2 regions of the Gilliamella sp. X-23 genome follow, and region 1 is predicted to be linked to the other one. Evidence: riboswitches for the same ligand, from Rfam matches in the RefSeq annotation. Region 1 holds a riboswitch; the other holds the start of a gene.
What was found. A riboswitch is a leader RNA that binds a small molecule or an ion and turns the genes downstream of it on or off. The one in region 1 is predicted to bind thiamine pyrophosphate.
Positions count from the first base shown of each region.

Region 2: it holds a riboswitch for thiamine pyrophosphate, as region 1 does, so the genes downstream of both, thiM (hydroxyethylthiazole kinase) here and thiB (thiamine ABC transporter substrate binding subunit) in region 1, are expected to answer to the same signal.

Region 1 covers NZ_JBXSQG010000003.1:79,494-85,207, reverse strand. Annotated here, with positions in the region: gene leuS (leucine--tRNA ligase) at 1-185, opposite strand, end outside; gene bamD (outer membrane protein assembly factor BamD) at 495-1,289, opposite strand; gene rluD (23S rRNA pseudouridine(1911/1915/1917) synthase RluD) at 1,382-2,356, shown strand; gene pgeF (peptidoglycan editing factor PgeF) at 2,365-3,129, shown strand; TPP riboswitch at 3,688-3,796, shown strand; gene thiB (thiamine ABC transporter substrate binding subunit) at 3,885-4,841, shown strand; gene thiP (thiamine/thiamine pyrophosphate ABC transporter permease) at 4,856-5,714, shown strand, end outside.
Region 2 covers NZ_JBXSQG010000006.1:82,027-87,740, forward strand. Annotated here, with positions in the region: gene rpe (ribulose-phosphate 3-epimerase) at 1-48, shown strand, start outside; gene ACYH9I_RS05785 (phosphoglycolate phosphatase) at 41-736, shown strand; gene trpS (tryptophan--tRNA ligase) at 760-1,755, shown strand; gene trkA (Trk system potassium transporter TrkA) at 1,864-3,225, shown strand; TPP riboswitch at 3,265-3,366, shown strand; gene thiM (hydroxyethylthiazole kinase) at 3,421-4,209, shown strand; gene thiE (thiamine phosphate synthase) at 4,219-4,860, shown strand; gene thiD (bifunctional hydroxymethylpyrimidine kinase/phosphomethylpyrimidine kinase) at 4,872-5,666, shown strand.

The DNA.
Region 1 (5,714 bases):
ATGGTATCGCCAATGGTGTAATTGCGAACATGACCAAGATGCAAACGCCCAGATGGGTAAGGTAGCATCGATAAACAGTAATATTTTTCTTTTGATGGATCTTCGGTAACGTGAAAAGTTTTATTGTCTTGCCAGTGTTTTTGCACTGTGGCTTCAATTTCATCTGGGCGGTATTGTTCTTGCATGACGAGTTAATGTCCTATCTACTATTGCTAATAAAAATATGTTGCTAATTGTATTGGTTATTTACACGTTTTACAAACGATATGTGAATCAAGAGTTAGTTTAAAATATGACTATAGAGTATTAGATAATAACTTTTTTATTCCACATATTGTTTTCTCTAATACCTACAACAATGGAATCAATATTTCTGAAGCTTCAGCTAATAATGTTCCATTTGAGTTTGCTAATTAATTGCCATTTAATCAAACTTAAATAGCAATTAATGTTATACAGAATTATTAATGGTTGGAACTCAAATCTAAAACAGCCTAACCACCATTAAAAACGCTAGTAAAGCGTGATAAAAATGAACGTTGCTCTTCTTTTGGCATGTTTTCAAGGTTGGCTTGAATGAGTTGATCGACTTTTTGTGTTTCGTTGACTAACCCTAATTCGTTATAGGCATTACGCATTAACAGCAAGGCTTCTTTAGTCGAATCGGTATCTGGGAACATCGATAGCATGTCAGTCACGCGGTTAATTACCGCTACATAAGCACCGCGTTTAGTATAAAACTGAGCTACTTTTAACTGATAGCGCGCTAATCTGTTTTTCAAAAATACAAGACGCTTTTGTGCATCGGCGGCATACTGACTACTTGGAAAGCTAGACACTAAATACGTAAAATCCTTAAACGCAGCTGCCGCGTAATTAGCATCGCGATCTGAACGATCAACATTAAACCAACCTTGGATCATATTGTCATCTTGCGCCATATTTGAAAGGCCACGCATATAAATAACCCAGTCAATATTTTGATGTGTTGGATTCAATTTTAAAAATCGGTCAATTGAGGCAATCGCCAACGGCAAATCGGCAGACTTATAATAAGCATAAATCAAATCAAGCTGCACTTGTTGTGAATAAGGACCGAATGGATAATTTTTATCCAATGACTCTAATACTTTAATACTGGATTTAATATTCCCATTTTCAAGCTCTGATTTAGCTTTATTGTAAAGCTCAATTTCGGGTACATTTTCAACATCTGGCTTAGAAGAAGTACAACCAATTAGCATGCCAGTTAAAGCGATAGCTAACAAAGAGTGTAAGCGCAATTTCATTCAGTTTTCAATCCAAATATAATTAAACATAAAAGGCGATGATTGGTATATAATACTCTAAAACAAAACAGCTTAAAATAGATAAATTACACATGCATGAGTTAAAATTATCAACCGAAATTGAACAACACCAATTAGGAATGCGCTTAGATCAAGCGTTGTCAGCACTTTTCCCCGATTATTCACGATCAAGAATAAAAGATTGGATCGTCAATAATAAAGTCACTGTTAATAACAATATAGTTAACAAACCAAAAGAAAAGGTCTTAGGTGGTGAAAAAATCACAATCAATGCCGAAATCGAAGAAGAAACCTATCACCAGGCTGAAGACATAAAACTCGATATTGTTTATGAAGATGACGACATCTTAGTTATCAACAAACCGCGTGATTTAGTCGTACACCCTGGTGCCGGCAATCCTGATGGAACGGTATTAAATGCTTTATTACATTATCATCCGGACATAGCGCGTGTACCGCGAGCTGGTATTGTTCATCGACTTGACAAAGATACCACTGGCCTGATGGTTGTTGCTAAAACCATTAACGCCCAAACACATTTAGTTGATGCGCTTCAACACCGAGAAATCACCCGTGAATATGAAGCAGTTGCTATGGGCATTATCACCGCAGGGGGTACGGTTGATCAACCCATCACTCGCCACCCGACCAAACGTACCCACATGGCGGTATTCCCGACCGGCAAACCAGCGGTTACACACTACCGAGTGATGGAAAAGTACCGCTTACATACCCGATTACGTTTACGCTTAGAAACAGGTCGAACTCACCAAATTCGTGTACATATGGCACATATTGCTCATCCATTAATTGGCGATCCACTTTATGGTGGACGCCCAAGACCGCCCAAAGGCGCAAGCGAATCGTTTATTCAAACCTTGCGCGACTTTGACCGTCAAGCACTACATGCCACTATGTTAAGCCTGTATCACCCCATCACAGGCGAACTCATGCAATGGAATGCACCAATACCGCAAGACATGCAGACACTAATTCAAGCCTTGCAAGAAGACACCGAACAACACAAAGATGAACTAGATTGGTAATCAACATGATAAAATCGATTTACCCGTATTGGATAGCGCCCAAAAACGTCCGAGCTTTCACTACAACACGAATAGGCGGTGTCAGCATGGCGCCATTTGCGAGCTTAAATATGGGGAGTCGAACAGGCGACAATTTAGAACACATAGCGCAAAACCGTCAGCGCCTAATACAAACCGAACAGATACCTAGCGAACCCTATTGGTTAACTCAAACCCACAGCACCATAACGCTGGATATATCGCAAATCGCTTTACAAACAGCAACAGGCAACATTCCTAACCAAACCATAGAAGCCGACGCATCTTATACCCATCAACCCAAACAAGTTTGCGTCGTACTCACTGCCGATTGTATGCCAGTCTTGTTTTGTACAACCAATGGTGACGAAGTTGCGGCAGCACATGCAGGATGGCGAGGATTATGTAATGGAATACTGGAAGAAACCGTCAAAAAATTTGCCTCGCCACGGTCAAACATCATCGCATGGCTTGGGCCAGCAATCAGCGCCAAAAAGTTTGAAGTTGGTATTGACGTCAAGGAACAATTTGAAAAAATCGACCGCAATGCAAAAATTGCTTTTAAATTAATCAACCCTGCTGAACAAAAATACTTAGCCGACCTTTACTTAATTGCTAAACAACGCTTACAGTCAATAGGAGTAACTAAGATTTTTGGAGGTGATTTTTGTACTTATACTGAACAAGACAAGTTTTTTTCATACCGTCGTGAAAATAAAACAGGGCGGATGGCATCGATGATTTGGTTTGAGTGAGTTTTTTGCCAAACTCCTTAAAAAACAACGCAAGGCTGTATGATGTGGTCTTTTTATAGTTACTTGTATCATCTTGATACTCGCCTCTAAGAGGTCACTTTTGCTTTGCTCATATGTTCAACTTCGCTTCAAACAAATTTGTGTTCCCGATGAAGTATAGCCACACCAAACATCCTTGTTTGGTGTGGTGACCTTACTCTGTTGTTGGCATTATTCTGACACCAGAACAAGACAAACTTAATAGCCTTGATTGATTTTTACGCAAGTTTTTTTGCTAAAAATCAGTCAGGAAAGGTATTGATTTTATTGAAGTTTTTTGTTTGGTGTTTTTAAGGAAAATCAATCGTTTACACAAACTTGACAAGGTGCCAACATCTGACAAATCAACAAAACTACGAATAGGGAACCATAATAAGAACCATTTAACTAACTAAAAAAACGTCTGAAAAAGATATCGATTTTAATCATATTTTTATTTTGATGCTTAAAAAAAACACAAACCACCCCCTTTATCACTTTCGTTATTTACAATCCCCACTCTAACCTCTAAACTACTCGGCGTTCTCAACGGGGTGCCCAGTAGGGCTGAGAATGTTAGATTGGCTAACATAACCCGTCGAACCTGAACTGGATCATGCCAGCGGAGGGATTTGAGTTATTATACCTGCTCAAACCTTTTGTCTTTTATTTGCTATTTTGGAGGCAAAATGTTTTTTAAAAATGTCTTATTACCTTTAGGCTTGTTTGCGCTTTTTATGCTCAATAACGCCAATGCTACCAACGAAAAACCTACATTAACCGTTTATAGTTACAATTCGTTTATTTCAGAATGGGGACCTGGTCAGGCGATTAAACAGGGGTTTGAAGCGCAGTGCGATTGCCAACTTGAAATTGTTGCATTAGGCGATGGCGTAGCGGTTTTAAATCGAATTCGTCTTGAGGGCGATAGAACCAATGCCGATGTGATTTTAGGGTTAGACAATAACCTTTTAGACCAAGCCAAACAGGCGGGTATTGTTATTCCTCATAAAATTAGTAAGCCCAATAATTTAAATACCGACTGGTGGGATAGTGATTTTATGCCTTATGATTTTGGCTATTTTGCATTTATTTATAATCAACAAAAAATTAATCATCCACCAAGGAGTATGCACGAGCTAGTTGATAATCAAGCCAACTGGAATATTATTTATCAAGATCCAAGAACCAGTACACCAGGGTTAGGTTTATTATTTTGGGTGAAGAAGATATACGGTGATGATGCTGCATCTGCTTGGCAAAAAATAGCTAATAATACCGTGACAGTGACCAAAGGTTGGAGCGAAGCTTATGGTCTATTTTTGAAAGGAGAGGCCGATTTTGTGCTTAGTTATAGCACTTCACCTGTTGCGCATATTATGAATGATAATGATCATCGTTATGCGGCGGCTATTTTTGATGAAGGCCATTACCGCCAAGTTGAAGTTGTGGGCATTACTAAGTATAGTCAACAACCAGAACTTGCACGTTCATTTTTGCGATATCTATTAACCCCTGAAATACAGCGCCAATTTGCTGAAAAAAATTTCATGTATCCAATTATTAATATTCCATTACCCGAAGCTTTTCAACAAATTAAGCCAGTCAATAAACCGCTTGAGTTTGATGCCAAGCAAGTTGAACAGAATCAAAAAGCGTGGGTACGTGAATGGAAAGCCACCATTAGTAAGTAGTTTTATTTAGCCCAATGTTGAAATTAAGAACATTACTTCCAGGTTTTAGCGCTGCAAGCTTCATCTTAATTGTATTAGGCACAGCACTATGTGCGCTTTGCTTGGTCGCTATCAAATCTAATAATGTAACTGTCTATTTTGATAGTTATTTGATGCATTTGATTTGGATAACAGTATTTCAAGCAATGCTATCGACATTATTATCTGTCCTATTGGCCATATTAATGGCGAAAGCTTTATCAATGGTCAATTTTTGGGGTAAACGGTTATTGTTACGCATAATGCCTATTACCTTTATTTTACCCACACTTGTTGTTGTAACGGGGCTGCTGTCTGTTTATGGAAAACATGGCTTATTGGCTGGGGTTTTCAATTGGTTGGGGTTGCCATTTATTACATCCATTTATGGCTTAAAAGGTATATTACTTGCGCATGTGTTTCTTAATTTTCCGTATGCTTGTTGTTTATTTTACCAAACCTTAAATAACGTGCCAGTCGCACACAAACAGTTAGCGACGCAGTTAAATTTTTCGAGTTTTACTTATTTTAAATTGGTTGAATGGCCACTGCTACGTCGGCAATTGTTCCCGATGGCATCGCTTATTTTTATGCTTTGTTTTTCGAGTTTTGCCATAGTATTAACGCTTGGTGGTGGACCAAAATATTCCACAATTGAAGTGGCTATTTATCAATCTATTCGTGAGTTTGATTTGATGCAAGCTGTATTTTTAGCCTGTTTGCAGTTAGTTTGTTGCGTTAGTTTTATGCGGTTGATGCAAAAAACAAATTATAACAAAAGACTTAGTGTGAACTGCGTTAGGAAAAATTATTGTGTGCCGGTTTCGTTTCACTTAGCGTTGTTGAGTATGGTGA
Region 2 (5,714 bases), on a different contig from region 1:
GTTATCGATGCAATGCGTAAAGAGTTAGCAGGAGTGACACATGCATAAACTAAATGACATTCAAGCAATCGCCTTTGATTTAGACGGTACCCTCGTTGATAGCGTACCGGGGCTTGCACTAGCGGCACAAAAAATGTTGGCCGACTTAACCCTACCGACAATCAGCAACGAACAGATCAAAAACTTTGTAGGTAATGGTATTGATATCATGTTAGAACGGGTATTTAATGCAATTGGCACCACACCTTCTGGCGAACTTTTTTCGAAAGCGAAAACCCTTTTCAATCAACATTATAATAAAGTAATGGATGCCGAAACCAAGTTATTCCCTCACGTCAAAGCAACCTTAAAAACACTGCACGACAACCAATACCCACTGGCATTAGTTACCAATAAGCCAGCACAATTTTTGCCGGCCTTGCTGACTTCTTTAGGTATAAAAGAGTACTTTTCATTAGTGCTTGGTGGGGGTGATGTCATTAAATTAAAGCCACACCCAGCACCTTTATATCAAGTTATGGCAACCTTTGGATTGTTTAGCGATCAGCTCTTATTTGTTGGTGATTCTAAAAACGATATTACTGCAGCACAAAATGCCAATTGCCCAACCGTTGCCTTAAGCTATGGCTATAACTATGGCGTTTCGATTGCTACTAGCAATCCTGATTTTTTATTGGATGATTTTAAAGAGATATTAACATTATTACCTCAGCCAAAAGCTGATGCAAAAAAATAATTAGCATAAATTAGGAACAAATTATGAGTAAACCGATTGTATTTAGTGGCGCTCAGCCTTCAGGAGAATTAACACTTGGCAACTATTTAGGTGCGTTAAAAAATTGGGTGGCTCTGCAAGGTGAATATGATTGCGTTTATTGTATCGTCAATCAACATGCGATCACTGTACGCCAAGATCCCAACAAATTACGCAAAGCCACGTTAGATACACTAGCGCTTTATTTAGCTTGTGGTATTGATCCCCAAAAGAGCACTATTTTTGTACAATCACACGTCCCAGCACATGCCGAATTAGGCTGGGCATTAAATTGTTACACCTATTTTGGCGAACTCAGTCGTATGACTCAATTTAAAGATAAATCGTCTCGTCATTCTGAAAACATCAATGCCGGTTTATTTGATTACCCAGTGCTGATGGCTGCCGATATTTTGCTTTATCAAGCCAACTTAGTACCTGTGGGCGACGATCAAAAACAACATCTTGAATTATCGCGTGATATTGCTATGCGCTTTAATGCACTTTATGGCGATATATTTACTGTTCCTGAACCATTTATTGCCAAAGTGGGCGCCCGCGTTATGTCACTACAAGAGCCGACTAAAAAAATGTCAAAATCAGACGAGAATCGCAATAACGTCATCGGCTTACTTGAAAACCCTAAAGAGATCGAAAAGAAAATCAAACGAGCAATGACCGATTCTGACGAACCACCAGTGGTACGTTACGACATAAAAAATAAAGCTGGTGTTTCAAACCTGCTTGATATTTTGACAGGTGTCACAGGTAAACCAATTGCCGAACTTGAAAAAGAGTTTGAAGGTAAAATGTATGGTCATTTAAAAACCGAAGTAGCAACTCAAGTGATTGATATGTTAACCACCTTGCAAACCAAATATCATGAATATCGTGATGACGAAAGTTACTTATTTTCAATCATGCAAGAAGGTGCCGAAAAAGCACGCTCAAAGGCCGAACCAACATTGAAAAAGGTCTATGATGCAATCGGTTTTGTATAGTTACCAAATCAATAGCGGATTATTACTAAAAATAAAACAGTATGCAATGGCTTTAATAAATTAAGTAAATTGGCAATAATTAAAGCCATGTAAATATACGGGTTAGTTATGAAAATTATTATTCTCGGTGCAGGACAAACAGGTAGTGCGCTTGCTGAATATCTCGTTACCGAAAAACAAAACGATGTCACAGTGGTTGATGAAAACCATGATAAATTGCAATCACTACAAGAACGTTTTGATTTACAAGTGATTTGTGGAAAATCATCTTATCCACAAGTCCTAAAAGACGCAGGCGCTGAATCAGCCGATATGCTTGTTGCCGTTACTAACTCTGACGAAATCAACATGATAGCCTGCCAGATTGGGCATGTGATGTTTCACATTCCACAAAAAGTAGCACGTATCAGAGAACCTGAATACAATGATGAAAATCACTCCTGCTTCAATAAAAATTGTATAAACATCGATCATATTATTGCCCCAGAAAACCTTATCACTAATCATATTAGTCAATTAGTACAATATCCAGGTTCACTACAATTTGCCTCTTTTTATGACAATCGCGTCTGTTTGGTGGCAGTTACTGCCTATTATGGTGGTGCTTTAGTTGGTAGTGAACTTTCTGGGCTTAAAGAGCATTTACCCCATGTTGAAGCACGAGTTGTCGCAATTTATCGCAAAAATCGCTTTATACGTCCACTAGCATCAACCCTAATTGAAGCCGGTGATATGGTTTATTTCATTACCCCACCAGTTAATATCAAAGCGGTGACTAGTGAGTTACAACGCCTAGAAAAGCCCTATAAACGAATCATCATTAGTGGTGGTGGTGGCGTGGCTGTCACTTTAGCAAAGCGTTTAGAAAACGACTATCAAGTCAAATTAATCGAACGCAATGCCGAACGTGCCGAATTAATTGCTGAACAACTTACTAATACCACAGTTCTGCACGGTGAATCATCGGATCAGGAATTGCTCTCACAAGAACAAGTTGAACTTACTGATCTGTTTATTGCTGTCACCAGTGATGATGAGTCCAATATCATGTCATCCATGCTAGCCAAAAGGATGGGGGCTAAAAAAGTAATTGTATTGATTCAACGCCAAGCCTACCTTGAACTGATTAATGATAGTGTGATTGATATTGCAATTTCACCACAACATGCCACAATTTCAGAGCTACTAAGCCATGTAAGACAAACAGGCGTTGTTAAAGTCGTTTCATTAAGACAAGGTGAATCCGAGATTGTCGAAATTGTTGCCAATGGTAATAGTGAAACATCGAGACTCGTCGGCAAAAACATTAACAGCTTAAAAATACCTTCAGGTGTAACCATTGGGGCTGTAGTCCGTGGTGAGGATGTCATTATTGTCAATACCGATCTAACTATTGAAGAAAACGATCACCTTATCATCTTCTTACCAGATAGAAAGGCAATTACGGACATTGAAAAATTATTACAATAACTTGTTAAAAATAGATAGTCAGTTCATAATAAACAAATAAATTTTGACTCGGGGTGTTTTTTGTTTCAACAAAAAACTGAGATTTTACCCGTTGAACCTGATCTGGATTATGCCAGCGTAGGGAAGTCTAAGCCATCAAGTCACAAAATTGGCAAATTCTTCCCAACATGCAAAGATAATAAGGAAGAAATAAATATGCCAGCAGTCAAATTATTTCCAACCAACCAAGCAACCGCTTTTATCCACCACGTTAAACAACAACGCCCACTAGTGCATTGCATAACTAATGATGTAGTCCAAAATTTTACCGCTAATATACTACTTGCTATTGGCGCATCACCGGCAATGGTTATTGCAGAGCAAGAAGTTGCTGAATTTGTTACCATTGCCGATAGTTTACTGATTAATATTGGCACCATTCACAGCAGCATAGCCACAAGTATGTTATTAGCAGCAGCTAAAGCTCAGCAAACACAAACCCCATGGGTACTCGATCCTGTCGCTGTAGGACCTGCGCTTAATTATCGTACTGAATTTGCATATCAATTATTGTCGTTAAAACCAACGGTAATTCGTGGTAATGCCTCAGAAATATTAGCGCTAAACGGTCAAAACTCATTGGCAAAAGGACCTGACGGTCAAGACTCACCCCAATCAGCTTTAAACGCCGCCAAAGAGCTTGCGCAAAAATATCAAACAATCGTTGCAATGACAGGTGATATCGACTATGTCACTAACGGTAACAACGTATATAGCATAACTGGGGGCGATATTGCTTTAACTAAAGTGACGGGAACAGGATGTTCATTATCCGCCATGGTAGCAGCTTTTATAGCCAATTCACCTGACATTTTATCTGCTACCGCCTCAGCATGTTTTATGATGAAAAAAGCCTCAGAACTTGCTAATAAACAGCAAGGATTAGGCACCTTTGCAGTATCTCTATTAGATCAACTCTCACTATTTAATCCATCACTTGAATAAGGATAGAAGATGAAAAAACAATTGGATTTAACCCTTTATTTAGTGCTCGATCCACTACTCTGTGGTGGTATTAGTGGTATGGTCAATACAACAAAAATTGCTGTCAAAAACGGCGTAACCGCTATACAGTTAAGATCAGAAAAAGAACTGGCAGGTAAAGATTGGTATCAAGCAGCATTAGCATTGAAAGAAACGCTAAGTGATACACCTGTCCCACTATTTATAAATGATCATGTGGATATTGCTTTAGCAGTTAATGCCGATGGCGTACATATTGGACAAAGTGATTTACCTGCCGATGTCACTCGCCAACTCATCGGCAAAGATAAATGGTTAGGGCTTTCGATATCTAATCGCCAACAACTTGATACCACTCCTTGGCAACTAATTGATTATCTTGGTATTGGCCCTATCTTTCCAACAACAACAAAAAAAGATGCAACGGCAGCACTGGGAACCGAACAGTTAACCAAATTAGTAGAACTAAAGCAGCGCCCTGCTGTTGCCATTGGTGGCATTGATGAAAATAATGTAACTAATGTTATCCAAACAGGCATTGACGGTGTTGCGGTGGTTTCGGCTATTTGTGGCAAAAAAGATATTCAACAAGCAACGTTATCGCTTATTAACAAAATCAAGCAAGCTAAATAGGAAATAGTATCATGACAACAATTGCATTAACCATTGCAGGATCTGATCCTAGCGGTGGCGCAGGTATTCAAGCCGATCTAAAAACCTTTTCTGCACTCGGCGCCTATGGCATGTCGGTCATCACGGCTCTAACGGCACAAAGCACACAAGGGGTTGATGCGGTATTAGCGATCTCGCCCGAATTTATTGAAGCCCAATTTAATACGCTTTATCAAGATATTCAAATTGATAGCGTAAAAATGGGAATGCTCATGAATAAAGAGATTGTCACAACCGTCCACCACCTGCTAAAAACCAATCCAATCCCGATCATCGTCTTAGACACCGTCATGGTCGCCAAAGGGGGACATTCGCTACTAAAACCTGACGCCATCACAGCCATTCGCGAACTTTTACTCCCCCTAGCAACCATCATCACTCCCAATCTACCAGAAGCCGCCGCACTACTTGATTGTGACGAAGCAAAAAACGAAGATGATATGCAAAAGCAAGGGCATGAATTACTCAAGTTAGGCTGTAAAGCGGTATTAATGAAAGGAGGACATTTGCCCAGCAATGAAAGCCCTGATTATTTAATCACTCAAAATAACACAGTTAAAATAACCGCCCCACGCATTCAAACAAAAAACACCCACGGTACAGGCTGCACATTATCCGCAGCGATTGCCGCATTATTACCTAAAAACAGCTTACCAGACACGATAGCCCAAGCCAAAAATTATCTACACGGCGCAATTAGTCATGCTAACGATTTAAATATAGGGAAAGGAATTGGACCAACACACCATTTTTACCGTTGGTGGTAATCGCACAATAAACAAACTAAATGGGATTTAAGTTGTCAACTATTGTAT